2 linked regions of the Sulfuricurvum kujiense DSM 16994 genome follow. The protein of the gene in region 1 interacts with the protein of each later gene in a pairwise test. Links are inferred from orthologs where the notes say so. Each region holds a gene or a part of one and is shown on either strand. Other genes may lie near its edges.

What was found.
Region 2: the proteins of uvrB (region 1) and uvrA interact in binary tests that used the Escherichia coli proteins (3 or more experiments, as listed by UniProt). The link is inferred for Sulfuricurvum kujiense DSM 16994 from one-to-one orthologs.

The regions. Positions count from the first base shown.
Region 1 is NC_014762.1:2,233,152-2,248,487, forward strand. What follows is about bases 6,784-9,715. They hold uvrB (excinuclease ABC subunit UvrB), read left to right. Parts: upstream 6,784-7,228; coding sequence 7,229-9,202; downstream 9,203-9,715. Other genes in these bases: SULKU_RS11170 (DedA family protein), read left to right, coding at 9,207-9,715. In the rest of the region: SULKU_RS11115 (hypothetical protein), read right to left, coding at 1-64; SULKU_RS11120 (hypothetical protein), read right to left, coding at 153-374; SULKU_RS11125 (hypothetical protein), read right to left, coding at 371-643; SULKU_RS11130 (PAS domain S-box protein), read left to right, coding at 801-2,390; SULKU_RS11135 (MarR family winged helix-turn-helix transcriptional regulator), read left to right, coding at 2,489-2,938; SULKU_RS11140 (pirin family protein), read left to right, coding at 2,987-3,700; SULKU_RS11145 (YceI family protein), read left to right, coding at 3,720-4,289; ygiD (4,5-DOPA-extradiol-dioxygenase), read left to right, coding at 4,371-5,123; SULKU_RS11155 (DUF2721 domain-containing protein), read left to right, coding at 5,161-5,625; SULKU_RS15470 (CZB domain-containing protein), read right to left, coding at 5,673-6,179; more of SULKU_RS11170, read left to right, coding at 9,716-9,779; SULKU_RS11180 (penicillin-binding protein 1A), read right to left, coding at 10,020-11,984; SULKU_RS11185 (ATP-binding cassette domain-containing protein), read right to left, coding at 12,020-12,718; SULKU_RS11190 (aminotransferase class I/II-fold pyridoxal phosphate-dependent enzyme), read right to left, coding at 12,723-13,829; SULKU_RS11195 (M48 family metallopeptidase), read right to left, coding at 13,826-14,578; septum formation inhibitor Maf, read right to left, coding at 14,590-15,135; SULKU_RS11205 (hypothetical protein), read right to left, coding at 15,139-15,336. UniProt on the Escherichia coli protein: The UvrABC repair system catalyzes the recognition and processing of DNA lesions. A damage recognition complex composed of 2 UvrA and 2 UvrB subunits scans DNA for abnormalities.
Region 2 is NC_014762.1:1,404,088-1,419,823, reverse strand. Bases 6,099-9,430 are described here. They hold uvrA (excinuclease ABC subunit UvrA), read left to right. Parts: upstream 6,099-6,413; coding sequence 6,414-9,230; downstream 9,231-9,430. Other genes in these bases: SULKU_RS07030 (HDOD domain-containing protein), read left to right, coding at 9,261-9,430; SULKU_RS07040 (sulfite exporter TauE/SafE family protein), read left to right, coding at 6,099-6,410. Also shown: SULKU_RS07080 (PilZ domain-containing protein), read left to right, coding at 1-857; SULKU_RS07075 (potassium channel family protein), read right to left, coding at 854-1,504; SULKU_RS07070 (TrkH family potassium uptake protein), read right to left, coding at 1,505-2,809; SULKU_RS07065 (tRNA-uridine aminocarboxypropyltransferase), read left to right, coding at 2,982-3,650; SULKU_RS07060 (hypothetical protein), read right to left, coding at 3,647-3,877; SULKU_RS07055 (hypothetical protein), read right to left, coding at 3,881-4,777; flagellar motor switch protein FliN, read right to left, coding at 4,774-5,118; SULKU_RS07045 (chemotaxis protein CheX), read right to left, coding at 5,122-5,544; more of SULKU_RS07040, read left to right, coding at 5,673-6,098; more of SULKU_RS07030, read left to right, coding at 9,431-10,076; polA (DNA polymerase I), read left to right, coding at 10,089-12,818; gdhA (NADP-specific glutamate dehydrogenase), read left to right, coding at 12,835-14,187; SULKU_RS07015 (cytochrome c biogenesis protein CcsA), read left to right, coding at 14,263-15,736. UniProt on the Escherichia coli protein: The UvrABC repair system catalyzes the recognition and processing of DNA lesions. UvrA is an ATPase and a DNA-binding protein. A damage recognition complex composed of 2 UvrA and 2 UvrB subunits scans DNA for abnormalities.

The sequences.
Region 1 (15,336 bases):
CATCCGCTTGGGCAACTGCGGCACTAAGCACCGCAACTAATACTAATGAGAGTAACTTGTTCATCTAAAACTCCTTTTAAGAGAGTCTCTTTCGAGATTCCCTTTTGATAAGAGCAGTATAAAAAGTGATTGTGAATCGATTGTGGAGAGAATTAAAGATTTTTGAGGCGGTCAATTAACCCGTTCATTTGTTTTTCTTGTTCGTACAGAGTCAAACTCTTTCGGACATACGCCTGGAGAAGGAGTTTAAGATCATTGTTCCCTTCAAAAGCAAAGTCATGTTTCATCTGCTCCGTCAGAAAATGGGCAAAATCTTCCTCGACATCAATGTCGTATCGTTTGGCATTGATGGTAAGGGATACTTTGGTCTTCATCCAAGCAAGCTTTCGATTTTTGAAACGATTGCTTCGATTTCGGCATCTTTGGCAGCAAGCTCTTCAGCGTACATTTTAATCTCTTCGTCTTTCGAAGCTAGTGCCCCGTGCAGACGCTGTATTTCTGCGTCTTTATTTTGTTCATTATCATGTCGGGAAGCATTTTCAGCCCGCAATGTTTCAATTTCTGCCGTCAGCGCCGCTTGTTTTTCGATCAAATCGGTAACGAGTGTAGTCAGTTTTTCCAACGGGGTAGGATTAAATAGCATAATTAGCCTTAGGTATATAGAGTCTTTAAGAAGAATTTTAACACAAATTTTTGTTGGCTTTCTCTTTTGCTGATATTTCAATGTATAATCTATCATTTTCTTAATTTTAGCCCTACGGCAGATATCTGTTTACTTTACAAATCGGAGAGGAGCGCTCATGGAGCATACAGATTCAAAGAGCTCACTGGAGCGGATAGCCGCTTTGGAAAAGCAACTTTCCGAATATCAGCAAATTGAACGCCAATTACGTGAAAGCGAAGAAAAGTACCGACAATTATTTGACAGCTCCCGTGATGCTCTAATGACGATCACATCTCCGTCATGGAAATATACAGAGGCTAATAAAGCTGCTTTGGAATTATTCGGGGTAGCCAATATACAGGAATTCACGACACTCGGACCGTGGAATGTTTCGCCGCTACAGCAACCGGACGGACGTTCTTCCGTAGAAAAAGCTCAAGAGATGATCGCGACAGCGATCCAAGAAGGTTCCAATGCATTTGAATGGGAACATCAGCGCATGGACGGTCAAACCTTTGCCTCTGATGTACTCCTTACACGTTTGGAACTGGATGGACAAATACTGGTACAAGCCACCGTACGCGATATATCCGAACGCAAAATTGCAGAACAATCGCTGCGTGAAAGCGAAGAAAAATTTCACAGTATAACCGTATCCGCACAAGATGCAATTCTAATGATGAATGACGAAGGAAATATTTCCTATTGGAACGAAGCCGCTGAAAGAATGTTCGGTTATTCAGAGAGTGAAATAATGGGATGGCCGCTACATGAGATGCTCGCACCCGAACGCTTTTTAGAAGCCCATCACAAAGCATTCGGTCATTTCAAAAAAACAGGTGAAGGGGCAGCTGTCGGAAAAACACTTGAACTGGTCGCTTTAAAAAAAGACAACACGGAATTTCCGATAGAACTCTCACTCTCCGCCGTTATGAGTAACGGTCATTGGAATGCGATAGGGATCATCCGCGATATCACCGAACGCAAAAAGATGGAGCTCGAACTCAAACAAAAAGAGGAGATGATGATCGCTCAGTCAAAGCAGGCGGCTATGGGAGACATGATCGCGATGATCGCCCATCAATGGCGACAACCTCTGGCTATCATGGGGATGGAAATTAATAATCTTATCATGTCAATCGGCTTCGATGACGAGATAACTAACGATTATCTTTTAAAGCTCTCCGAATCTCTAAACAAACAACTCCATCAACTCTCCGAAACTATCGATAATTTTAGAAACTTCTTCATGCCAACCCAATCCAGAGTACAAATAACAATGGAAGAAGTTTTAGAGAACACACTTAACATCATCGGTGCAAGTTGTGAAAACAGCAACATTAAACTCAATGTCCAAAACTCCTCCAAAAGCTCTTTATTTATCACTAAAAGTTCATTAATACAGGTTTTACTCAATATTGTGGGAAACGCAAAAGACATGCTTTTAGCGAACCAAATAAAAAACGCTGCTATCACGGTAACGGTTAGCGAAACAGACGAAACCATTAGCATCTCCGTCTGCGACAATGCCGGAGGAATCCCCGAGTCGATTTGCGATAAAATCGGGCAACCCTATTTTACAACCAAAAAAGATCTTAACGGCACAGGTTTAGGGGTGTATATCTCACGAATCATTATCGAAAAACATCTCTTTGGAACCCTTCGATGGTATAACAAAGAAGGTGGAGCCTGCTTTGAGATCACCCTTAAAATAAACCCTGACTAGAAAGAGATGTACCCATAGAGTTGAGAATAATAAAAGACTCTTGACATTTATTACTAATTAGTAGTATTATTGTCGTATCTGTTTTGAGGAGGTCTATTATGAAACGTGTAAAAAGTTACGGAAAACATGCTGACATTGTCTTACGTGCCCATATTGAGCTCTCACGATCACTTACAAAAATCAGAGCGAAAGAGACCGTCTGGCTGGCGAATCATGATCTAACCTTGCCGCAGTTCGGGATTTTGGAATCCCTGTATCATTTAGGAAGACTCACCGTCGGTCAGATTACGACGTTGACATTAAGCACGCCGGGCAATATCACGGTCGTCATCAAAAATCTTCAATCCAAAGGGCTGATCCAAACGATCCCCTCACCCGAAGACCGACGCATCAAAATCCTTGCAATAACCGATGAGGGGAGCGAGATTATGAAAGCGATATTTCAAACCCATGTCGATAACCTGACGGGTTGGTACGATAAAGCCCTGAACGAAGAAGAGGTTCAGACTCTTTCGCATTTGCTGCGAAAATTAGAAAAAGCGCAATAAAAAATTTATCTAAATAGTACTAATTAGTACTTTAACAAGGAGAATACGATGTCACTGATACTTCACCGCTCAGCAAAGCGCGGCAGCGCCGAACACGGCTGGCTCCACAGCCGTTTTAGTTTTTCATTCGCCGAATACCACAATCCTGCACGGATGGGATTCGGAGCGCTGCGTGTTATCAACGATGATCTCATCGAAGCGGGAAGCGGGTTTGGAATGCACCCGCATAAAAATATGGAGATCGTCTCCATTGTTACGAAAGGTTCATTGGTACACAAAGACTCAGAGGGGAATCACGGCACCATCCATGCGGGAGAAATTCAATACATGAGTGCCGGAAGCGGCGTTTTTCACTCCGAACATGCAGCCGATGAGTCGGATACCTCCATTTTTCAAATTTGGATCCACCCCGCTCAAAACGGAGGAACTCCCCGATACGAACAGCGCAGCTTTATCCACCACGATAAAACCGACAAATGGGTCACCCTTATCAGCGGTGACGGACGTGATGATTCGATAACTATTAAACAAGATGCCGCTGTTTATTCGGCCGAAGTGACGATCGGCAAAACGATATCGATTCCACCCGTCCGAACGGGTCACGGTCGATTGATTTTTATTGTCGAAGGAAAAGTAGACATAGCAGATCATACCCTTGAAGCAAGAGATGAACTGCAAATCACTGATGAGGAGGAATACACTCTATTAGCACTTACAGAGTCTACGGTCTTGTTATTTGACGTGCCGATGCACCAAAACTAAATACATAAAAGGAAATACAATGAAAAAATTCTCTACTCTTTTAGCCCTATGTTTACTAGGGTCTGTATCCGTGTTTGCAGGAAACTATAACGTGGATACTACCCATTCAAATGTCGGATTCAAAGTCAAACATATGATGATTTCCGAAGTATCGGGCAAATTTGATACCTTCAACGGGTCATTCGAATACGATGAGAAAACCAAAACACTCAAGTCGTTAAACGGAAAAATCGATGTCAACTCCATCAATACCGCCAATACAAAAAGAGACGATCATCTCAAAGCGCCCGATTTGTTCGATGTCCAAAAATATCCGTCGATTACATTTTCTTTGGATAAAGTCAAAGGGGACAAAGCGTATGGAAAACTGACCATGCACGGGGTAACGAAAAATGTCATACTGGCTCTTGAGAATAACGGTGTCGTCAAAGACCCATGGGGCAATACCCGTGTCGGTTTGGGACTGAGCGGTCAACTTAACCGCAAAGATTACGGCATTACATGGAATACAGCCCTCGAAGCGGGTGGTGTTGCCGTGGGAGATGTAATCAAATTGGATGTTCAACTCGAAGGAATATTGACTCAATAGCCGCCGAATATGAACCGCCGTCAATTTTTAGCACTTCTGGCAGCTTTGGCTGCCGATGCATCCCCAAAAAGGAACCTTATCATGCGTCAAAGCGCCATTTTTATCAGTCACGGCTCACCGATGAATGTCATCGATGACAACCCTTATACCCGCAGCCTCAAACAGCTCGGCAAAACGTTGTCCAAACCCAAAGCCATTCTCATCATCTCGGCGCATTGGGCTACAAACGAATCGGTGGTGTCGGTTGTGGATAAACCAGAGACGATACATGATTTTTACGGCTTTCCCGATTCTCTTTATTTGGTACGCTATGATGCACCCGGAGAAATGTCCGCCAGCATGCTTTTAGCCCATTTGACCCATGCGCGGATTGACCGCCGTCACGGTCTTGATCACGGAGCATGGTCTGTTTTGGTCCATCTCTTTCCCGACCATGATGTCCCCGTCTTTCAACTCTCGATCGATTTGAGCAAACCCGCATCATGGCATTATGCGTTAGGGAAAACTCTCTCACAGCTCCGAGATCAGGGGGTCATGATTATCGGCAGCGGCAATGTGACCCATAATCTCAGCGATATTGAGCCAGAACGCGATGCTCCGGTCGTACCATGGGCGAAAGAGTTTGACACCGCTTTTGCGGATGCGCTTATAGACCATCATGAGAAAATTATTAATTATGATCTCCCCCACTTTAACCATGCTCATCCGACACTGGAGCATTACCTTCCGATTCTCCCTATCTTGGGATCACAAAAAGAGGATGAAGCGATAACAACGATCTATGAGGGGTTTCAACACGCTACCCTCTCAATGAGATGTTTTCAAATCGGATAATCGCTATAATATTCGAAAATAGCCACGAAGGTATGTCATGTTGCTTAACGATCTTGTCGGTACGTTGCAATTGTCTATCAGCCCCGTCATTCTCATTTCGGGAATCGGTTTGGTCCTTTTAAGCCTGACCAACCGTTTCGGACGTACCGTCGACAGAACCCGCCAGCTTTCGGTAGAGTACCGAAGCGCTTCGGAAGCAGATCAGGAACGGATTTTATCGGAACTGAAAATACTCTCCGTAAGGGCAAAGGTCATACGAAGCAGCAATTTTTTGGCCGTACTTAGCATTTTGTTCGTTTCAATCCTGATTATAGGATTGTTCGGATCCGCTTTGTGTCATCTGAATATCACTCATTTTCTCGTGATCATGTTTATACTCAGTGTGATCAGCCTGATAGTATCGCTTTTGTTATTCATCTACGATCTCGAGCTCTCTCTTAAAGCTCTTTGGATTGAGCTTCCGAAAGCAATAGCCCGATCCGGCAGTGACAAAAGCCAATAAGTTTTGAGCCTTGAAAAGAGATTGATTGAGCTAATAGACGATAAATGCTATTGCTTTTCCTTTATCATTTCATCAAGAATTCGGAATACATCGGTACTGGCACTTTCAATCGCATCTATTGATTTTTTTATTTCCTCTCTGGAACATGTCACATTGTTACCGGAGCATTTTTTGGCCAATTCATTTGCTTCACGGTGGACAATACTGTGCGGCCGTTCAAGATTTTTATAGGCATTGGTCTTACCGTATACTTCCAATCCAAGAGTTTTATACCATTTGCCCAAACGGCATGCGGTATGATCCATTTCTCTAAATTCGGATTTTTCACCGAATATGAGCGTATAAACGTTGTTTTTATAGATAACATGATCAACTTTTGCCAAACTGCCAAAGGCGAAATCAGCAAGTATGCTGGTCTCTTTTTCAGCATCAATCGCATTATTTTTAAACATGATAATATCATTGTTGATAGATACGATAAGGTTTTTAGTTTTTAATGCAAGATTATTTATCTCTTCAGTACTGTTTTGAATATCGGTGGTCTCTTGCTGCATAGTCTGAACGACGATTTCAATCTCTTTGGTCGCTTTTTGCGTCCTCTCGGCAAGCTTTCTGACCTCATCCGCAACAACTGCGAATCCGCGGCCATGTTCACCTGCACGTGCCGCTTCAATAGCGGCATTTAATGCCAATAGATTAGTTTGATCTGCTATATCTTTGATTAGGGCAATAATGCTCGAAATCTCTCCGCTTCGTTGTGCGAGCTGGATTGTTGATTGTACAGCCTCACCCAAAAACAATGAAAGTTGATCGGTCTGAACCATGGCTTCTGTGGCTAGTTCGCTTGCTTCATTAGAATCATGGGTCATTTGAATGGCATCTTTTGACATGATGCGTAAATGTTCTACCATAGAAGTAAATACATCTTGATTATTTTTGAGTGCCTGATGGATTGACGCATGATGAGTTTCTAGCAAGCTTTGGTCATGTCGGACATCGCTTTTTTTGAACCGATAAACTGTTGCATCCTTGATAGATTGGTATTTTACTTCGGCCTCGCATTCGCCCACTTTGATGCTTGAACGATTTTTTTTCAACTCGGAAATTATTGTTTCTTGATGGGAAAGCGTTTCAAAAGCGGTATTAGATGCAATCACTTGACCGTACAAATCTATTGCTACCATGTATTCATCATAGGAAAATGAAGAAATGGCTTCAAGTTGGCTATTTTTTTTTTCAACTATTAAAAATTTAGATTCAAGTGCTTGTTTCTCCTCTAATAGGCGTTCTTATTGCTGCTTTGTTAAACATACTCGATTTTCCTTAAGATCATTATCTATTATTCGTCAAAATAGTACAGAAAGTATGTTGCAAATATGTCGCAAATTAATATATTTTATAATTTATTATAAACTTATTTAATATACATCACAATATTTTTTATCTCAAATTCTAGGAAGAAACCGTAATCTTGCTTCATTTTCAACAGTCAATTCCAAACGTACTCAGCAGCGTATAGGCAAATATTTGCACCCTAGCCTCATTTCATAAGTGCAAACAACAATTCCGCTATAATTTCATAATTTATTCTTAGGGTGTTTCATTGCCGATTTTTAAAGTCCATTCTCCCTATCAGCCCGCCGGTGATCAGCCCGTCGCCATCGAAGCACTCAGCAGCGGCATAAAACGTGGCGAACGCTACGTCGCCTTGGAAGGGGTCACCGGTTCGGGGAAAACGATGACGATGGCGCGGGTAATCGAGCAGGTTCAGCTCCCGACGATCATCATGACCCATAACAAGACATTGGCGGCGCAGCTCTACAGCGAATTTCGCTCTTTCTTTCCCGAAAACCACGTCGAGTATTTCATCAGCTACTACGACTATTATCAGCCTGAAGCCTATATCCCCCGCCAGGATTTGTTCATCGAAAAAGACAGTTCCATCAACGACGAACTGGAGCGTTTACGCCTCTCGGCTACCGCCAATCTCCTCAGTTATGACGATGTTATCGTCGTAGCTTCCGTCTCCGCGAACTACGGGTTGGGGGATCCTGAAGAGTATGAGAAAATGGTGCAGGTTGTCACCATAGGCGATGAGATCAGTCAGAAGAAACTCCTCCTCCGCCTTGTTGAGATGGGATATGCCCGCAACGACAGCTATTTCGACGGCGGGCACTTTCGGGTCAACGGCGAAGTCGTCGATATCTATCCCCCCTACTGGCAGGATCAGGCATTACGGATCGAGTTTTTCGGCGATGAGGTTGAACGTCTCGCCCTTTTCGAGCCTCTCAACAACTCCGTCGTCGAAACCATCGAAACGATCACGATCTACGCCACCAGTCAGTTTGCCGTCGGGCAGGAGAAACTCTCCCGCGCGATCAAACGGATCGAAGATGAGCTGGGAGAACGTCTGGCACAGCTCGATAAAGAGGGGAAAATCGTCGAAGCGCAGCGGCTCAAACAACGGTGTGAATTCGATCTGGAGATGCTTCAGGCAACGGGGATGTGCAAAGGGATCGAAAACTACTCCCGCCATCTCACCGACAAAAAACCGGGCGAAGCGCCCTATACGCTGCTCGATTATTTCGCCCTTCATCACGACAAATATCTGATCATCGTCGATGAAAGCCATGTGAGCTTGCCGCAGTTTCGGGGAATGTTTGCCGGGGATCGAAGCCGTAAAGAGGTTCTCGTCGACTACGGTTTCCGCCTCCCGAGTGCCCTGGATAACCGCCCGCTGATGATCGATGAGTTCATGAATAAAGCGCCCCACTATATGTTCGTCTCCGCTACCCCTGCCGCGCAGGAGATCGATATCAGCACCACCATCGCCCATCAGATTATCCGCCCTACCGGATTGCTCGATCCGATCATCACGATCAAGCCGAGCGAAAATCAGGTCGAAGACCTGCATGACGAGATTAAAAAGACGGTAGCCCTCGGCGATCGTGTCCTCGTCACCGTATTGACCAAAAAAATGGCCGAAGCGCTCACGAAATACCTCGCCGATTTGGGGATCAAAGTGCAATACATGCATTCCGAAATCGATGCAATCGAACGCAACCAGATCATTCGCGGACTCCGTGTCGGGGATTTCGACGTCCTCATCGGGATCAATCTTCTGCGGGAAGGATTGGATCTCCCCGAAGTGAGTCTTGTCGCTATTTTGGATGCGGATAAAGAGGGGTTTTTGCGCTCAGAGACCTCACTCATCCAAACCATCGGGCGTGCCGCACGTAACGAACACGGACGCGTTATCCTTTATGCCCAAAAAATAACCGGCTCGATGGAGCGGGCAATCAAAACTACGACCGATCGGCGCGCAGTACAAGAGGCCTACAACCAAAAGCACGGTATTACTCCAATCACCACCAAACGCTCACTCGATGAGAATCTCAAACTGGAAGACCCTTCAGAGCTGTATAACCGCTCCAAAAAGGCGAAAACCCTCCCTGCGGCAGAACGTAAAAAACTGATCGAAGAACTCAATATTAAGATGAGAGAAGCGGCGAAAAAACTCGAATTCGAAGAAGCGGCGCGCTTGCGCGATGAAATAGCTAAAATAAGGAAATTGTAACCTCATGCAAGACATGCTCAATAATTTATCGACCTATGGATATATCGTTTTATTCCTCTACTCTTTGGGTGGCGGCTTTGTTGCCCTGTTGGGTGCGGGTGTTCTCAGTTTTATGGGTAAAATGGACCTATCCATCTCTATCGCCGTCGCTTTTGCCGCCAACTTTCTCGGCGATACGCTGATGTTCTATTTTTCACGCTACCACAAGCGTGAAATGATGGAATACTTCAAAAAGCACCGCCGCAAACTCGCTTTTTCGCATCTTCTGCTCAAACGCAACGGCTCATGGATCATTGTCGTTAAAAAATTCATCTACGGCCTTAAAACACTCGTTACCCTAGCTATCGGCCTAACCAAATACGATTTTTGGAAATTCAGCGCCTATAACGCACTCGGCGCTCTCATCTGGGCTGTTGTCGTCGGTGGAGGGAGCTATGTTTTCGGCGGTGCACTGATCAAGGCGTACGATATGATCGTCGACAAACCCTATCTGGCTCCCGTTACACTGATCGTTATCGGAGGACTTACATGGTTCTATCTCTCGGCCGCGACAAAAGATAAAAAAAATAAAAAGTGAAGATCGATTGAAGCAATGAAGGGTGGATGGGGAAGAGGGATTCGAACCCCCGAATGACTGGACCAAAACCAGTTGCCTTACCGCTTGGCGATACCCCAATGTGAAGTGGGATTTTAGATAAAAACCCCTTAAAAAAAATTAAAATCTTCTGTATTCATACAGAAAGCTTTAGGGGGTCGGCAGGGACAATCTTGTCCTTGCCGCTTGATGAACTTTGTTCATTAAGTGCGTAAGATCAAATTAGAAAACCAACTTTTCGTCGGTTTTCGGTGCTTCTTCCTGAGTCGCATCCGGTACTGCCGAGGTATCGGTGTACGATTCGCTATTGTTTCCGTCATTTCCCGATCCGACATAAACCCCGGCAGGTACATCAAAATAGCGTTTGGTATTCGGATAAATCCGCAGCATATCTTCGTAATAATAACGGAATACTGGAGCCGCGGCACGTCCGCCCGTCTCGCTTCGGCGCATCGGCGTATTATTATCGTGCCCGAACCAGACGATCGTCTCTACCGTCGGAGAATACCCGGCAAACCATGCATCGACATTATCGTTCGTCGTCCCCGTTTTTCCGGCGATTTCAATCCCTGCTACACGTGCATTCGTCCCGGTTCCGTGAGAAACAACGTCTTTTAGTATCGACGTCATCAGATAGATCTGCTGCGGCGTATCAACCTGGCGGCTTTTGTTTTGGTATTTGATATTTTCACCTGTCGGAGTGATCACTTCACGGATCAGCATCGGATTGGTCATCGCTCCGCCGCTGGCGAACATCGTATAATATTTAGCCAAATCCATCGGAGAAATCGAGATGGTTCCCAGCGCAATCGATAGGTCAGGCGGGAGGTTTTCGGTAATACCGAAGCGTCTTAGTCCCTCGGTAATTTTTCCGAATCCCATATCGCTGACCATATTAATCGTTGCAAGGTTACGTGAATGGGTCAGCGCATCTCGGATCGTAACCATCCCTTTGTACTCATTTTTGTAGTTTTTCGGCTGCCATGTTTTCTCTTCGCCATCGTTACCCGCATAGGTATAGGTACGGGCGATATCGGGAACGAGGGATGAGGGGGACATACCGCTGTCCAGTGCTACTTGATACAAAAACGGCTTAAATGCCGATCCCGGCTGGCGCTTTGCCTGAGTTACGCGGTTGTACGGGCTAAGGGAGTAATCATATCCCCCGACCATCGCCAAAACCTCTCCGGTATGGGGATTTAGACTGATAAGGGCACCGTTGAGCTGGCGCTGCATATTTTCATCCAGATCACCCGCTTCCTGCGCCCTTTTTAAGATCTCATCACGCCCTGATTGAAGCGCTTTATATCCCGCTTCCTGAAGCCGCATATCGATTGTGGTATAGATTTTGTAGCCGCCGCTGCGGATATCGGGAAACGCATCACCGAGCTGACGCATAACCTCATCGATAATGTAGGGGCCGGAATTTTTACTGAGCGTATCGTTATAGACTTTCGGGCGTTCCTGCGTCGCTTTTTCATACGTTGCCTGATCAATCCATCCCAGGTCAAACATACGTCCGATAACGCGGTTCGCACGCCCTAAGGAGAGTTCATAGTTCTTTGTCGGAGAGTAAAAATTCGGCGCTTTCGGCAATCCGACCAGCATCGCCATCTCTTTAAGGCTCAACTCTTTTAGTGGTTTGCGAAAATAGCCGTCAGCCGCCGTTTTAATCCCGTAATAGCCGTGCCCCAGATAAATCTCGTTGAAATAGCGTTCTAAAATCTGTTCTTTCGTCAACTCCTGCTCAATCCGGATCGAATACAAAACCTCTTTAAATTTACGGGAGAATTTTTTCTCACGGGTCAACAGGGTGTTTTTTACCAGCTGCTGGGTAATCGTACTCGCCCCCTCTTTGAGCTTACCGGCACTGACGTCTTTGATGATCGCCCGCATTACCGCATCGGGATTGACTCCGCTGTGTTCAAAAAAAGTCGTATCTTCAATCGCCAACAATGCTTCAATCAATCTCGGAGGGATATTCTCATACGAAACGTAGTAGCGGTGTTCGTCACTGAACAGATTGGCAATCTTGTTCCCGTTGCGATCATAGACTTCTGTCGTCAAACGGGGCTGATATTTGATCAATTTTTGTGTTTCATATTCAAATGAATAGATGAGATACCCCAAAAATGCAACCGGAATCAAAATAGCGATCCCCACTGTTATGAGCAGATATTTTCTCATTTTCTTCCGTAGCGGTACTTCTTCATAAGGGTTGATCAATTTCTAAATCCTCTGGTTTTAAATTCGGCGTCAATTAACGCTTGAGTATATGGCTCTTTCGGAGCGCGGATTACCTCTTCGATAATCCCCCGTTCAATCATTCGCCCTTTATAAATGACGCAAATATCTTCACATAAAGCCGATGCCGAACTCATATCGTGCGTCACAAACAGCATTGAAAAATTCATTTTTCCCTGTAATGTTTTTAACAATTCTATCATGCTCTCTTTTGACGCAGGGTCAAGTGCCGTCGTCGGCTCATCCAACAACAAAAGCTTCGGTCGCGACCCCAAAGCGATAGCAACTACGACCCGCTGCAGCTGCCCTCCTGAAAGTTCGGGCGGAAACCGCTCAAGTAACTCCTCATCCAGTCCCAAAAGGGAAAACAGCTCAAGGCTCTCTTCCTTTGGTATGAACATCTGATCTTTGATCCGTGTCAGCGGAGACAAGGCGGTAAACGGGTTTTGGGGAACAAGTGAGAGTGTTACCCCTCTCTTCCATTCAAAACCGCACCGCTTCTCGATATGGACTCCCAATGACGGATCTAAAAGCCCCAACAGAGCTTTAAGCGTCAGCGATTTTCCGCTTCCGCTTTGTCCGACCAGAGCCAATGAACGCCGAATATCAAACGAAATATCAACCAGCACTTCCTCTTTATGAGTGATTTTGAGCCGATCGATGTGGATGGTATTCATCGCGCTATTTTACCCAAATCTGCGTTAATCGCTCACACGCTTTCGCCAAAACTATCTCATCGATATCGAGTCTGGCGATCAGCCTTATTATCGCTTTTTTCACCGTCGGCTGCCGAATGGCTCCGACGTGAAATCCCATCTCTTTTTTAAGCTGTTCCTGCAGCCGCATCACTTCGCGGTTATCTCCGATTTCAATCGGAACGATCAACCCCTTATACCTTAACCCCAGTATCTCATAGACGATGTTTTGGCGTGCGGCGATTTGTCCGCGCAGCACATCTGAATGTGCTTGGATATACTCCAATGCACGGTGTGCCAGAGCCGTATCATACAGTGAAGGGGCTGTCGCGTATATAACGTTTTTGGCTCGGTTTAGAAGATACTCGCTGATATGACGCGATGAGAGGATATAAGCTCCGAAACTTCCGTACGCTTTCCCCAACGTCCCCATTTTAATCATCAGCGGAGTCGGTACGATCTCGTAGTAATCGAGTATCCCCATCAGGTGCTCTCCGATGACGCCGCTGCTGTGGGCTTCATCCAATATCAAAATAGCTTCGTATTCTATCGCCAAATCGATGATCTCACGGGGAACCAAATCGCCCCCCATCGAGTATATCCCCTCTACCGCAACGATCACCCGTTTCCCCCGAGCACGTTCCAACTCTGTATTCAATGCCGACACGTCATTGTGCGGGAAGAATATTACCTCCCCCTCACACATCCGTGCTCCCGCAACGCCGCTGGCATGATACTCCTCATCCATCAGAAGCACATCCCCCTTGCGCACAAGGGCTTCGATAAGACCGATATTCGCGTTAAAGCCGCTCCCCATGACGATTCCCGCTTCAAAGCCGTTTGCCTCGCACAGTGCCTTTTCAAACGCCGCATGGATCGGATGGTAGCCGTTCACCAGCATCGAGGCTTTCGGGGAGTGATCACGGTAAAGCGAGAGGGTTTCACACGCTTTTAGGTGAAGTTCTTTGTTATGGGCAAGCCCCAGATAATCGTTCGATGCGGCATCAATCAATGCGTCATCACGGATGTGGCGTTCACGGTAGCGGCCGGAGCGTTTCAGCGCTTTAAGTTCGTTTTCGTAGGGGTTCATCATCGCTGTGCAGGCAATAGAGGAATATAGTCGCGTATCGCCTTGATCCGTTCGCTATCCGCAGGGTGGGTTGATAAAAATGCGGGCGCTTTTTGCCCTTTGGAGGAGAGTTTTTCCATATTTTCCCAAAATTTAAGCGCCTGTGCAGGATTGTATCCCGCTTTCCACATCAGATAGACACCGATTTGATCCGCCTCATTTTCGAATTTTCGGCTGTAGGGGAGGATAAGCCCCACTTGAGACGTAACGCCGTACGCCTGCGCATAGAGATCTCGGTACTCGGGAGGGACGTTTAAAGCCGCCGCCAACACTTGCGCCCCGATATTGCTCGCACTTTGCATCGACATCCGCTCGGCACCGTGGCGTGCGAGGGCATGGGCAATCTCATGCCCCATCACCGTCGCTATCTGATCATCATTTTCGGTAATTTTTAAAATACCCGTGTAAAAAAAGACTTTTCCCCCCGGCAGACAAAACGCGTTTGGGGTATCGTCTTGGATAACGTTAAATTCCCATACATAATCGCTTCTGCCGCTCACCGCGGCAATCCGTTCGCCGATTCTCTTGATTCGAGCCTGCAAAGCCTTATCGCCGCTCAGTTTGGAGGACTGTACTACTTTTTGCGCTTCGGTCGCCCCCAATGCCATCTCCTGCTCGGAGGAGATCATGATAAACTGCGTCCGATTCGTCAACGGTGCCGTCGCACATCCGCCAAGCAACAATCCGATCAAAACAAATCTGGCTAATTTCATCGGCATCTCCTTTATAGAAACGGCTTCAGTATTTCGGTACAAAGCCCCATAGCCGTACTCTCGAATCCGCGTACTTCACGGATATAGGGTTTGCAGAATCCCTCCACCATGCACGCACCCGCTTTGCCCCGCCACTCACCGCTTCGGAGATAACTTTCGACGGACTCAGGGTCAAAAACATCGAAAAAATAGTGGGTGGATGAGATATCGATCAGCTCCAACCTCGGAGTTTTATAGATCATACAGGTAATAATAGCGACTTCGGAGCCGCTTTGCATCTCTAAAATAGCCCTTGCGTCCGCTTCGTCTTTCGCTTTGCGCAGAATCTTCCCCTGTGCCGTGACGACGGTATCGGCGACAAGAAGCGGATAATCTGCACATCCGAACTTTTCCAAGTTGACTCTGTATTTTCCGAGTGTTGCTTGATAAACGAAATTTTTGGGAGAAGTTGCGATAATGGAGTCTTCGTCGAAATCGACGGACTCTTGAAGAAAAGGGATACCCGCCGATTTGAGAAGTTCAGCGCGGGTGATCGAAGAAGACGCTAAGCGTATCATGGTTTAATACGCGTTTCGGAGTACCACACCGATAAAGATGGCAGTCACACCCAATACAATGTTCACGGGAACCATATATTTGGCGATGATAGCCAGCATATTTTTTGCTTCGTCCAGATTCCCCATCTCCAAAGCTCTTTCCGCCCGTTTACGTCGGAACATCATCGCACCGAGATTGATCGTCATCACGAGCCAAATCGC
Region 2 (15,736 bases), 830 kb from region 1 along the record:
AAGCATCGGTTGACGGGGCATCGCTGGTCATAGATTCGTTTATCATCGATATGCACGGCGTCGAGCTCAACAAAGCAATCGGAATTATCGATCATATCAAACACAAGCAGCTCCTCTCTAGGGATTTGGCCCATTTAGTCCATTTTGAAATTTCCGCATCGCCGCAAGAATCAGTGGATGAGCAGGAACATGCGCTCCATTATCTTGAAAAAATGATTATGTCCAAGACCCCGGTAAAGGTTTTGAACTTTTATAAAGGAATTCGGATCAGTACGGCAGCACAGATTGTCAAAATTTCGAACGAGACGGTGTATCTTTCTATAGAAAAAATTCAGGGATATGCGATGAAACTTGAACAGCACGTCGTGATTCAAGGGACCAATATCCCTTTCGACATCCTTGCCAGTGTCAAGATCGTTGATGTAGCTAAAAAAATTGCCGTCCTGTCTAATTTTGAGCCGTTGGAAGCTTCCGGCAATAACCGTCAATATATCAGGATACAAAGCGACCATAGAATGCACGTTACGATTGCGACTGCCAAAAGCGTCATCTCCGGTACGATTTTAGATATTTCGATAAAATCGATTGCGTGTAAATTAAGCGTTTCAAAAGTTCCGTTAAAACTGGATTCCAAAGTCAATCTGCAATTCAATCTCCCCCTTGAGCGATTTGAGGGCGGTATGGTAACCATGGTTATCGCCGGGAAAATACAGTATATTCAAGAAGGGGACGAGTTTACCAAGGTAGTCGTGGAACTCATGCTTGCCGAGCCGTATGAGAGTTATCTGATCGAGTATATATATGCCCGTCAACAGGCACTCGTTAATGAGATTAAAACGATTGCCAATAAACTTTAAATCTTTTTACTGAGTGCTTCGATATGTCCGCTGTTGCCCAGTACAACCAAAATATCCCCTTTTTCGAGAATATCATCTTTTTCAAACGATGTGTACCAAATGCCCTGATGTTTATAGGCAATAGGCTTTACCTCGAACTCTGATTCGAATATAGGAGAGAGAATCGATGTTCCAACCCAAAACGATGGGACAGTCAACTTGGCGATCTTCATCGTAATAGAAAGATCGATGGTTTCATAGTGCATGTTTTTGACCATTTTTTTAACGATTTTTTTCGCCGATTCCATCTCGGGATAAATCACTTTGGCCGCACCGAGTTTTGAGAGGATCTGCCCGTGCACCGTTGTAATCGCTTTGGCAACGACCGTCTCCACCCCAAGCTCTTTAAGAGCCATAACGGTCAAAATACTCGCTTCGATGTTTTCACCGATACTCACAACGGCGACATCGACGCTACCGATCCCCGCTTCGCGTAATGCACGCATATCGGTAGAATCGAGGATTACAGCATCTTGTACAAATTCGTTAATTTCACGAACCTGTTCTTCATCCACATCAACGGCGATAACACTAAGTCCTTGTTGTGCCAGCCCTTTGGCGACATGAAATCCGAATTTTCCCAAACCAATTACAGCAAATGTTTCCATCTAAATTATAACCTTTCCTTCTGCATATTTTATACGGCTCTCCACCGCTTTTCCAACGATGATAATAGTAAAAGCAAATACGCCCACTCTTCCCATCAGCATTAATACTATAATATTGATTTTTCCCCAATCGCTAAAAAGGGCACTGTAGCTCAATACTCCGCCATCTCCCGTCGATACACCTACCGTCCCGAATGCCGAAGTCGTTTCAAACAATATACGTAAAAAAGGCAAATGCTCCACTTCGCTCAAGATAATAGTGGTCATTACGACATAAAAAGAGGCGACGAAAATCACCGCATAGGCTTTATTAATCTGATATTGGGCAATGGAACGGCGGAAGATATGCGCGTTTGTATCACCGCGAAGCGTATACCAGACACCGATAAGCGCCAAAGCAACCGCAGTCGTTTTAATCCCCCCGGCCGTACCGCCCGGACTCCCCCCGGTCATCATAAAGAAGGTAGAGAAGAAAAGATTGGAGTCGGTCAAAGTCGAAAAATCGATACTGTTGAATCCGGCAGTACGGTAATTAACGGATGCAAACCATGCAGCTAAAATCTTCTCATAAGTATCAAGTCCGCCAAATGATTTTGGATTGTTCCACTCTAAAGACAAAAGCAGTATCATCCCGATAAGAATCAAGATTCCGCTCATCCAAAGAACAATTTTCGTATGCGTAGAGATCCGAAGTAACCGATCGCGGCGAAAATTATATATTTCCAATAGAACTATGTATCCTAAACCGCCCAGAATAACCAACAACGGTATCGCCATATTGATAACAAAATCACCTCTAAAACTCATCATATTGTCGCTGAACAATGAAAATCCGGCATTATTAAAGGCGGATATCGAATGAAATGTTCCAAACCATACTGCTTTGCCAAACGGCATATCAACCCAAAATCGGAGTGTCAAAATCAACATTCCCACCGCTTCTATGATAATAATTGAAGCGAATACAATTTTCAAAAAACGGACCAACCCGTCCATTCCCGGATGGTTGAGGGACTCTTTTAGAATAAGCCGGTCGCGATGACCAATCTTTTGTTTACGCATTACCGCCATAAAGGTCACTGCAGTCATATAGCCAAGCCCGCCGATCTGGATAAGGGAGAGGATAACGACATGTCCAAACGGCGTAAAATCGACCGGAGTGTCTTTGACGATCAATCCCGTCACACAAACTGCCGAAGTTGCAGTAAAAACGGCATCAACAAATCTAAGTTCACCGTTATGGGCAAAGGGGAGCGACAGAAGCAACGCACCTCCGAATATGAGTGCTATAAAGCTAAAAAGAATAATTTTTATCTCTTGCGTATGTATTTTCTATCCTTTTACTAATACTACTTTTTTTGAAAAAAGAGGAAGAGAAAGTATATCACTGAACCCATATTGAATACTTAAAAAAGTGGTTGTGACACATTGCTGAAATGTTCTAGACATTTCGATATAATTCGTAAAAAAAGCCATATTGAAATTGAATAAAATAATTGAAGGCAGAGAAAAATGCTACCGGTGCTATCGCCCGATAACATCCTGCATGTGCCCGTATGTTAAGCCTATAGCGACACAAACTAAATTTGTTATCTTAATGCACCCCAAAGAGTTTAAAAAAACCAAAAACGGCACCGGAAGACTTACCCATCTCTCACTGCCGAATTCAGAACTCTATATTGATGTCGATTTCAGCGAGCATAGCGCCATTAATGCATTGATTGAGGACAGTAACAACCTCTGCTATGTTCTTTATCCCGGGAAAAAAAGCATCAATCTAAACACCCGGAAGATTGATGCGCAGGGCAAACAAATTGTCATCTTCATTATCGATTCAACCTGGGCATGCTCGGTAAAAATGCTCAGAGTCAGCCGCAATCTTCAAACATTGCCGCGCGTCAGTTTCACCCACTCTAAAACTTCCCAATTCCTTATTAAGGAACAGCCCGAAGCATACTGTCTTTCGACGATCGAATCGACATTGAGTGTATTGGAATTATTGCATCAGCAGGGTCTTGAAGCGATAGAAGAGGGGGCTTTTGAAGCTTTTTTAAATCCGTTCAAAGCTATGGTGGAATATCAAATCGGATGTGCTTCGCACTCTGAAGAGAGCGTCAGATTTAAGACAAGAAGAGAAGAGATTTAATTCTCTTTTTCATCTTCGAATTCTAAAAGCAAACCCGCTGCATCGACAATCTCTTTTTCCCGCTCTTTCAGCGCTTCTGCTTCTTCGACTTTTGCATGTTCGACTTCAACGTATTCTATAAATATTTCAATATCTTCGTCAGTGTTATAAAATTCTTTGTATCCCAAAGCGATTTCGACAAATTCGTTTCCGCATCCGAAATCAACTAATTTCTGTTTTAGATCCATTGCTTAATAAACTCCTGATGCTTTTTCTTTGTAGGAATCGAAAACTTCATCCTGAGCCGGGGCGAGCTGGAAATAGCCGTCAAGTTCTCGATGTTTTGACTGCAAAAGGGTTTCGAAGTCATTTTGCGTTACCGGAATATTATCCTGAAATTTATCGAGTAAAATGGTAGTGTTCCCCAATAATACCAGATAGCTCATCGTTCCGTAATCGAGCATTGCCACAGTATGGGAATTATCAAGCGGTTTTTGAAAACGGATATGAACTCCCCCGCTCTCATTTGACATAGGAAGAGATGCGGAGAGTGACGCTTTTGTTTCCGCAGCGGTCGTTTTATCAAATAACCATGGAGATTTCGGCTCATTTTTCATGGCTGTAGTGCGTTTGGCTATATTTTGTTTCAACCAGAATAAAATAGCAATCCCGATGATTAATATGCCGATAACAACATAATAGCTTTGCTCGAATTCATTTCCTTTTTTTGTCGGAAGCCCATCCACCGATGTTTCATCGACCGGTGTATTCTGCGTAGCGGAATTTACGGCTTCAGGATGCATAAATCGTAGACGCAGACCATATGAATCGGAGGTTTTAGAGGCTTGCATAATGACGTTATTCGAAAGTTCGGCAATAATTTTGATATTTTCGTTTTCAGGTGTAATGGTAAGTTTGTTGAGATATTTGGAAGTAACGTTTTTGACTACCGGAGAATCGATAAACGCCTCTTCAAGCTTTACGATGACGGTATCGTTCTGGCGATTTTGGCGCAATACCCCTTCATACGGAGTATCGAACGTCAACATCACATCGACGCGGTCATTCCGGTCATATACGTTGTAACTTAAAATTTTAGCTCCCCATAAAAAAGCGGGAAGAAGCAGCAGAGGAAGTAAATATCTCATAGTCTCTCTTTTGATAGGTAATACAATACGGCGCTCGAATCGAGTACCTCATTGATACGTATCGCTAAATTCTTCTCATAAACCATTACTTCCCCCTTACCGATAATACGTCTGTTGACATACGATTCCACGCTTTCCCCCGCCGGTTTGCCCAAGTCGATGACGGAACCTTTTTCCAGTTTGAGTATTTCGTCCAACGTGAGAGTCGTTTGTCCCAAATCCGAAACAAATTCCACTTCCATGTCAAGCAATCCGTCGTAATCCATCCATGAAAGTTCTTTTTCAGGATCGAAACCGTGTTCATGATGTAAAGAAGTTTCTGCCGCTACTGTTTCATCCATCTCTTAGAGCCTTTGCAAAGCAATTGTCATTTCTCCGCCATTAATACCGATACATTTTGAATTATCCAATTGAACCGCCGATACCTCTTCATCCGATAAAAGAAAAGGGGTCGCAATCGATAAAGATGTTTCATATAACTCACCGGCCAGTACTTTTGCACTTCCGACAATCATATTGGTTGTTTCCAACAGCATATCGATGAGTGTCTGTTCATCACTCTCATCTTCGCCCAAAAAAATCTCGGCTATGGTCTGAATCAACATCGGATCGCATCCGATATAAGCACGGTGAATCTCACCGTTCGTCGTTTCAATATCGATATAAGCAAAAAGCGTTCTCTTTTTAGTTGAGTCTATAAAATCATAAGGGAGGCGTATTTGATGAAGAAAAAAATTAGTGGCTGCTTCGACAATAATCGGTAACATTACATCCCTCACTCTTGTTAAATATCTATGAGAATCGATTATAGCGTAAAATCTAATGAACGAAAAGGGTATTAGTTGAAGCACTAAGGGGGTATAATCGCGCGCCATAATCTAAACAAAGATAAAATATGACTATTGAATTAGCACTTTTAGGGGTAGGGGTCGGTACACTGTCAGGATTTTTCGGAATCGGCGGCGGTACGGTGAGTGTTCCGATTCTGCTCTATCTCGGGTTTGGTATCAAAGAGGCAATCGGCATATCGGTTACCCAAATGGTTGCCGGTTCGTTGTTGGCGGCGTGGATCCATCATAAAAAACAAACGTATGCGATCGGCGATATCAAATATTTCGGTTACGGCGGAATTCTTGGTGCGATAGCGGGCGGGATATTGGTCAAAGCACTCCATTCGAGTATATTGGAATGGCTTTTTCTCTCAATTGTCGCCTTTACGCTGGGGCGACTGGCTCTTTCCAATCCCGAACCGACCCGTCCGGAAGTGGTCAATCGGCCGTTATATACGTTTGTCGGAAGCGTGATCGGCGTATTTTCCGGAATGCTTGGAGTTGGAGGTTCGATTTTGATGACGCCGGTACTGGTTAGTTTTATGGGATTTCCGCTGAAGAAAGCTTCAGCAGTAGGACATTTTTTTGTTACGTTTTCTTCCGTTTCGGCTTTGGCGACACTTTTGTGGCTCGGTCTTGTGAATCTTGAAGCGGGTCTGACGATGGCTTTGAGCTCATTATTCGGCATTATGGCGGGCATCGCGTTGCTGCATCGGGTCAAAGTGACTCATTACAAACAGGTATTGGTTATTTTTTACATCATTATTTTTGCCATTACGGCATACAAACTTATCGCGGGGTAACTTATGGACAAGATTAAAATTATCGGAGCACGGGAGCATAACCTCAAAAACATCTCTTTGGAGATCCCGAAAAACAAGCTGATTGTATGTACCGGAATCAGCGGAAGCGGTAAATCGACATTGGCCTTTGACACCCTTTATGCCGAGGGACAGCGCCGCTATATCGAGTCTCTCTCATCGTATGCCCGTCAATTTTTGGACCGTGTCGGAAAGCCCGATGTCGATAAAATCGAAGGCCTCACTCCGGCTATTGCGATCGATCAAAAAACGACCTCAAAAAATCCCCGTTCAACCGTAGGAACGATTACCGAGATCTATGACTATCTGAGACTTTTGTATGCCCGTATCGGAGTTCAACACTGTCATCTGTGCGGCAAGCCGATATCCAAAATGTCGGCTCAAGATATAATCACACAGGTTTTAAAGCTTCCCGAAGGTTCCAAAATCGTCATACTTGCACCGCTCGTACGGGAGAAAAAAGGCTCCTTTGCCGATATTCTCGAATCGCTCCGTCATAAAGGGTATGTACGTGCCATGATCGACGGCGTCATGGTGCGTCTGGATGAAGAGATTGATCTCTCCAAGACCAAAAAACATACTCTTAAAGTTGTGATTGACCGTCTCATCATAAAAGATGACAACCATGACCGTGTGGCCCAAGACGTCGAAAAAGCGCTCAAAGAGTCTTATGGAGAGGTAGAAATTGAGATTCAGAACCACGACGAAGTAGGGATGGCTGACAAGCTGATCCACTACAGTGAACACAGCGCCTGTTTTGACTGTAAAGTGAGTTTTGATCCGCTCGAACCGCTCTCGTTTTCGTTTAACTCTCCCAAAGGGGCATGTTCTGAATGCGACGGCCTCGGCATCCGCTATGCGCTCGATTACGACAAAATTATCGATTCCGAACTCCCCATAGAGAAAGGGGCGATAAAAATCGTTTACGGATTTAACAAAGGGTATTATTTTACCTTCCTAAAAGCGTTTTGCGCTGCGGAAGGGATCAGTATTACGGCTCCGTTTTATGCACTCGAAGAGTATCAGAAAAAAGCGATCCTCCACGGCAGCGTCGATGAAGTCGAATTCAAGTGGCAGGACCATCCTATCAAGCGTGTATGGCCGGGAATCGTACGCATCGCATACGATATTTTCAAAGATGAAAAAGATCTCGCCGATTACATGTCCGAAAAACCGTGCAACATCTGTAATTCTCACCGTCTCAAGCGCGAATCGCTTGCCGTTCGCGTTGCCCAAAAGGGGATCGGGGATGTGATATCGATGCCCCTTAAAGATTCGTATGCGTGGTTTGCCGATCCAAAGACATTTGATGGTCTGAGCGATCAAAATGCAATGATTGCCGCACCGATTTTAAATGAGATACGCGAACGTCTTTTCTTTTTGTTTGATGTCGGTTTAGGATACCTCTCCCTCAGCCGCGACGCCCGCACCATCAGCGGGGGGGAAGCCCAGCGTATCCGTATCGCTTCTCAGATCGGAAGCGGTTTGACAGGGGTAATGTATGTTCTGGATGAGCCGAGTATCGGATTGCATGAACGCGATACCCTCAAACTGATTCGAACGCTCCGTTCATTGCAGGAAAAAGGGAATACCGTTATCGTTGTCGAACATGACAAAGAGACGATTGAAAATGCCGACTACATTGTTGATATCGGCCCCGGTGCCGGAAAATTCGGCGGTAATGTCGTCTTTGCAGGTACGTTGGAGGAAATGAAACAATCCAATACCCTCACGGCCGACTACCTCTCTGGACGCAAACAAATCAAATATTTTTATCGACGCGAACAAAAAGAGTGGATGGCAATCAATAATGTTACATTAAATAATATTACCAATTTGAGCGTAAAAATTCCACTTCATAATTTTGTCTGTGTAACGGGAGTCAGCGGCAGCGGAAAAAGCTCTCTGATTCTGCAGACGTTGCTTCCCGTTACTCGCGAAATACTGAACCATGCACGTAAAATAAACCGTGTCGCCGGGGTCGAAGTAGAAGGTCTGGAAAAACTCGACAAAGTGATCTATCTCGATCAAAGCCCGATCGGACGTACGCCTCGTTCGAACCCTGCCACTTATACGGGTGTCATGGACGAAATTCGAAATCTATTCACGAAAACCAAAGAAGCACAGATCCGCGGCTATACGGCATCGCGCTTTAGCTTTAACGTCAAAGGGGGGCGATGTGAAAAATGTCAGGGAGAAGGGGAAATCAAGATCGAAATGCACTTCCTTCCCGACATTATGGTCAAGTGTGATTCGTGTCACGGAAGCCGATACAATCTCCAAACACTTCAGGTTGAGTATAAAGGGAAAACCATCTCCGATGTTCTGAATATGTCGGTCGGCGAAGCACTCGAATTTTTTGCACCGATCCCGAAAATCAAAGCGATTCTACAGACACTTAGCGATGTCGGGCTTGATTACATTACGCTGGGACAAAATGCCGTTACCCTCTCAGGAGGGGAAGCGCAGCGGATTAAACTGGCCAAAGAGCTTAGCCGACGCGATACGGGAAATACCCTCTATATCCTTGATGAACCGACGACGGGTCTGCATTTTGATGACGTCAACCGTTTGACAAAGGTACTTCATAATTTCGTCGAACTCGGTAACTCCGTACTGGTTATCGAGCACAATCTCGATATGATAAAAAATGCCGACTATATCATCGATATGGGGCCTGAGGGGGGCAGCGGCGGCGGATTATTGGTCGCGCAGGGGAACCCTGAAGAAGTTGCCGAGAGCTGGGAAAAAACGGGAAGTTTCACCGGAAAATATTTAGCTCTTGAGCTAAATAGGCTATAATAAGATTAACAGGATTTACAGAGGATTTTTATGAAAAGCTCGATTATAAACAGTATTAAATCTTTGCCGCCGCTTCCTAAAACGGTGATAGAGATGCAACGTATTTGTAATGATCCCGACAGTTCGATCAATGATCTGATTAAAACTGTCGAACAAGACCCGATGATCGTTGCCAACTTGCTTAAAGCCGCCAATTCGCCTCTGTACAGTTTCCGACGCGAGATACTCAATGTCTCTCAGGCGGTCTCTTTGTTCGGGATGAGTATGACGAGATCTATCGGTATCGGCAATTCGGTCCGCAAACTGCTCAATGTCGACATGGAACCCTATGGAATTACATCGGACCGTTTTGCGGAAATTTCATCGATGCAGGCTGCTTTGGTTCATGAATGGTACATGAAAATAGACCGCCTTAAAGCCGATAAGCTTTTTTTAGCCGCATTTTTGCAGGAGACGGGAAAAATTATTATCGCAAGCGACGTTATTCAAGAAGATTTAGCTGCCAATTTTAAATCCGATATTGAAGTGACGATTGACATTGCAAGAGTTGAGCGCTCTTACATTCATGAAACGACGGCTACCGTGACGGCGGAAATTTTTACCCACTGGAATTTTGATAAAGAATTTGTTGAGATGATTAAATTTTCCGATGCGCCTGCCAAAGCGCCGGATGATGTCAAAGAGTACTCTACCGCTCTGAACATCATTAAAACGATTATTCCGGTCAATAATCCGCTGGGGGAACACGGAATCTCATATGGCCTTAAAAAAGCGGAAGATGCGGGCTATGACGTCACTATGCTTCAAGCGGCAATTGATTCGATGCTCGCTCGAATCCGTGCCTGATAAAGACGATTGATGGCACAACCTACCGTTACTATAATCGATACTTTCGGATTTTTCTTTCGTTCGTTTTATGCACTTCCCCCTCTAAAGAATAGACACGGGTTTCCTACCGGACTTTTGACCGGATTCATTAACTTTATTGCATCACTGCACAAAGACCACAGCAGCGATTATTTGATATTCGCTCTCGATGCAAAAGGGCCGAGTTTCCGGGCCGAGATCGATCCAAATTATAAAGCCAACCGTTCACCCGCGCCCGAAGAGCTGATCCAGCAACTCCCCATCGCTATCGACTGGATCGATAAAATGGGTTATAAATCTCTATCCCAAAGCGGGTATGAGGCCGATGACATGATCGCATCGGTTGTTCGTCAAGCGCGCCAACACGGTTTTTTGGTTCGCGTCGTTTCCCATGATAAAGACCTCTATCAGCTGATCGATGATGATCGGGTCGTGTTGGTCGATGCGATCAGCAAAAAAGTGATGAATGAACGTCACTGCGATGAAAAATACGGTGTTCATCCGTGCCAGTTTATCGATTATCAATCCCTTATCGGCGATACTGCCGATAATGTCCCCGGTGTCAAAGGGATCGGTAAAGTGACGGCACAAAAACTTCTTTCTCAGTTCGGGACGCTGGATACACTGTATGAACGCATCGAAGAGGTTACCCCTCCGCGGATACGGGGTCTGCTTGAAACGTACCGTGACGATGCATTCCGCTCCCGCGAACTGGTACGTCTTAAAGATGATGTGTTTGATACGCTCGATTTTTCGGAGTTTGCAATGCATTTCGATAATCCGTTTTTGCCTATCTATGATGATCTGGTGCACTATGAGATGAACGCCGTATTGCGTACCCTTAAAGCCAAAGCATTGTTTGAAGAGTCACAGCCCTCAAATACGCCTCAGAGTGAAAAAACTGAAAAAGCGGAAGTTCCGCAGTGCGATAGTCTCGATGGATGCAGTGTTTTGATCGATAGCGATGCCGCTTTAATTGCCCTGATGGAAACGATAGCCGATGATGCACTTATCGCCTTTGATACCGAAACGACTGGGCTTGACCCGAGTAAAGATCATTTGGTAGGTTTTAGCTTCAGCACTGATGGCAAAACCGGATATTATGTTCCGATGATGCACAGTTATCTCGGAGTCGGGGATCAGGTCAGTACTGAAGCGGCGGCGAAAGCAATTCGATTGATATTTGAACATCGCGTTATCGGACATAATATTAAATTCGATCTTCATTTTGTCACCCGGTTTTTGGGTGTTGACCGCTTAAGTATCTATGCCGATACGATGGTTCTCGCTTGGCTGACCGACTCGTCGCGCTCACTGGCGATGGACAACTTGTCACAATCACTTTTGCATCACGAGATGATCCATTTCAAAGATACGGTAAAAAAAGGGGAGAACTTCGCTTCCGTCGCTATCGAAGATGCCTGTAAATATGCGGGAGAAGACGCTTACATAACCTACCGTCTGTACGAAGTGCTCAAAGAGCAGCTGCTGCTAAAAGGCGGACAAGAAGCATTAGACGAAGCGTTTGATGTCGAGTTTCCGTTTACATTGACATTGCTGGGAATGGAGAAAGAGGGGATAGCCGTCGATACGGCGGTTTTGGAACTCTTTAAAAAAGAGGTTGCCCATGAGATAGCGACACTGACCGAGCAGATACACAGTGCGTGCGGAACCGTCTTTAATCTCAATTCTCCCAAACAACTCGGTGTCATCTTGTTTGAGACGCTTGGGCTTCCTCACGGCAAGAAAACCAAAACGGGATACAGCACCGACGAGCAGGTTTTGGAGGGGCTTCAATTTGAACATCCGATGATTCCGATGCTGTTGCAGTATCGCGAGTACCACAAGCTCTATTCGACCTATATCGAACCGCTGATCGCTTTGGCGCAAAATGATCCCTCATCGCGCATTTATACGTCTTTTGTCCAGACGGGGACGGCGACGGGTCGGCTCAGCTCCAAAAATCCGAATCTCCAAAATATCCCCGTCAAAACGGCATTGGGAATGCGGATACGCGAAGCGTTCGTGGCACCTCGGGGCAAAAAACTGATCGGGATCGACTATTCTCAGATCGAGCTTCGTCTCCTCGCCCATTTCAGTGAAGACACTGTTTTGGTCAATGCCTTTAACGAGGGGCACGACATCCATATGCAAACGGCGATAGCACTGTTCGGTGCGGAGGATGCATCTAGGAAGCGTAATATCGCCAAGACGGTCAATTTCGGTCTATTGTACGGGATGGGGCAGAAAAAACTTTCCGATACTCTCGGGATTACGACGAAAGAGGCCAAAGAGATCATTGAACGCTATTTCGAGACGTTTCCGAGTGTCAAAGGATATTTCAACGGCATTGTTGAACAGGCCAAAGAGATAGGGTATGTCGAGACACTGCTGCACCGTCGCCGCTATTTTGATTTCGGTTCCGCTACCCCGATGCTGAAAGCTGCCTATGAGCGCGAGTCGGTCAATACAGTCTTTCAAGGAAGTGCGTCTGATCTTATCAAACTCTCGATGAATAAAATTGACACGATGATCCGAACCGAAGGTTTGCGAGCCCGAATGCTGCTGCAAATCCACGATGAACTGATTTTCGAAGTGGATGCGGATGTTGCCGAAGAATACGCCGTCCGTTTTGTCGATGCGATGGAACGTATTTTAGAACTACGGGTTCCGCTCAAAACTTCGATGCATATCGGAAACCACTGGGGCGAGTTAAAATAGTTTAGAGGAGATTTACATGGTCGAAAAAATCTTAGCCAATCTCGAAAAGTCCAATTGTTCAACCGACGACACTTTTTTACAGGCGGTAAGCGAAGTGCTCGCTTCATTGGAACCGATTATCAAGAGTGATTCACGTTACGAGCAGTTCGCTATTTTGGAACGTCTTGTCACACCGGATCGGATCATACAGTTTAAAATCCAATGGCTCGATGATAACAATAACGTCCAAATCAACAACGGATATCGAATCCAGTTCAATAATTCGCTAGGACCCTACAAAGGGGGACTTCGGTTTCATCCCAGCGTCAATATCAATATTCTGAAATTTCTTGCGTTCGAGCAGATTTTTAAAAACTCGTTGACAGGGCTTCCGGTCGGGGGAGCAAAGGGGGGGAGCGATTTCGATCCCAAAGGGAAAAGCGAATTTGAGATCATGCGGTTCTGCCATGCTTTTATGCGCGAACTTCACACCTATATCGGAGCGCGTATCGATGTACCCGCCGGAGATATCGGCGTAGGGAGCCGTGAGATCGGCTACCTTTTCGGCGAATATAAACACATTACCAAGAATTACGACGGTGTACTCAGCGGGAAACCGTATGCGTTCGGCGGATCGCTTCTTCGCCCTCAGGCTACGGGATACGGCGTCGTCTATTTCGCCCGGGAGATGCTCTCCCAGGAGCTGCAGGAATCTTTGGAGGGAAAAGTGTGTACGGTGAGCGGCGCCGGAAACGTTGCAATCCATACGATTGAGAAGCTTCAGCAGTTGGGGGCTCTCGTCGTGACCGCCAGTGACAGTGATGGAACAATCTATGATCCCAGAGGCATTGATCTTACCGTCGTCCGTGAGCTCAAAGAGAATGGCAGACGTTTGTCACTCTCAGGGTATGCGGATCGCATTCCTGGATCAGTCTATACCTCCAAAAATGATTATCCTGCGCAAGGGCATGCGGTATGGCAGTATCCCTGTTTTGCCGCTTTTCCGTGTGCTACTCAGAACGAACTCTCCCTTTTTGATGCGAAATCGCTGATAGAAAACGGATGCGTAGCCGTTATCGAAGGGGCCAATATGCCGACGGCCCCGGATGCGATCGAATTGTTTCAGCGTGAGGGGGTACTCTTCTCCCCCGGAAAAGCTTCCAATGCCGGGGGTGTCTCGGTCAGTGAATTTGAGATGTCTCAAAACGCATCTATGGAAAAATGGGATTTTGACAAAGTGGACCGTAAACTCGATGAGCTGATGCGCCAGATTTACAAACGGGTCTCACTGACGGCTAAGGAGTACGGAGTGGAGCGAAACTTCGTTGACGGCGCAAATATCGCCGCATTTAAACGGGTTGCCGAAGCGATGATTCTTGAAGGCGTTTGATTGTTAATAGTGAATTAACAAATATTTACCAATGTGCGACTACAATTGCACCATACTATACAGACAGGTCTATGAATGAATAAAATTCTCTCCCTTTTGAGCTCCATGAAAACCATGGCCGCTCTTATGCTTATTTTTGCCGTCTCGATCGGCTATGCTACGTTTATTGAAAACGATTACGGATCAATGACCGCCAAAGCGGATGTCTATAATGCCCGTTGGTTTGAAATTCTTCTTGCATTGCTCGCCGTTAATTTAACCCTCAATATCATCAATTTTAAAATGGCACGAAAGGGCAAACAACTCGTATTTATTTTTCATGCCGCCTTTTTGATTATCCTTGTCGGTGCGGCGGTTACCCGATATATCGGGTACGAGGGGACCATGCACATCCGCGAAGGAGAAAGCAATAACGCCATAATCAGCGCCGAGCCGTATGTCACATTCAATGTTGACAAGGGGGGCAAGCAATACGAATTCAAAGAGAATCTGTTTCTTTCCAAACGTACTGCAAACCATTTTGACCGGACTTTGTCCGTCGACGGTGAGCAGATCAATGTCCGACTTGAGCAATACATGGGGGATGCCCGCTATGAACCTGCCGCTGATCCAAAAGGGGAGCCTCTTTTTAACCTTATGGTTACCGGTGCGATGGGGGCGCAGCAAGTCGCTCTCAAACAAGGCGAGTTTGTCGAAGCGAACGATGTCGTCATCGATTTTGATTCTAACCAAACGTTCAAAAAGCCGGTTGTTTCACTAAGCGTCGAGGGAGATAAGCCTTATATCACTACCCCTTCTTCCCTTGCTACCCTCAGTATGGATACACAGCAAAACGGTATGCTTAATGGCGGAAAACACGAGATGACGAAACGGACATTGTTCCAAACGTCTCAGAGCGGCTTTGTATTGCGGAACTTCCTTCCTAAAGCCTCGATGCAGCTGGTTTCAGCCCCTAAAGGGAAAGGTCCCATGATGCAGGGTGGGCAGGATGCTTTAACCTTGACGTTTACAAGTAAAGAGAACAAAGTGACGGAAGTGATATTGGGGAGTCCGGGAGCTATAGGCGAAGCTAAAAAAGTAGTTTTGGGTGATACCGTAATCAATGTCGCTTACGGTTCTATCGAGCGCAAAATCCCGTTTTCGGTTGCTTTGCGCGATTTTGAGCTGGAACGTTATCCGGGATCCATGTCTCCGGCATCCTATGCCAGCGAAGTAAGCGTCATCGATCCTGCGAATCAGGAAAAATTCGATTTCCGTATCTACATGAACCATATTCTTGATTACCAAGGATTCCGATTTTTCCAATCTTCATTCGATCAGGATGAACTCGGTACCGTTTTATCGGTCAATCATGATCCGGGGACATTGATCACCTATATCGGCTATATTCTGCTTGCATTCGGAATGTTCGGAGTCCTTATCGTGAAAAACGGCCGTTTCAATGCTTTGGGTGAAAAACTCAAAGCGATCAAAGCTGAAAAAACGTTAGCGGCTTTAGCCGTTGTCACTCTTGTACTGTTCAGCTCGACGAACGCGATCGCCGCAGACG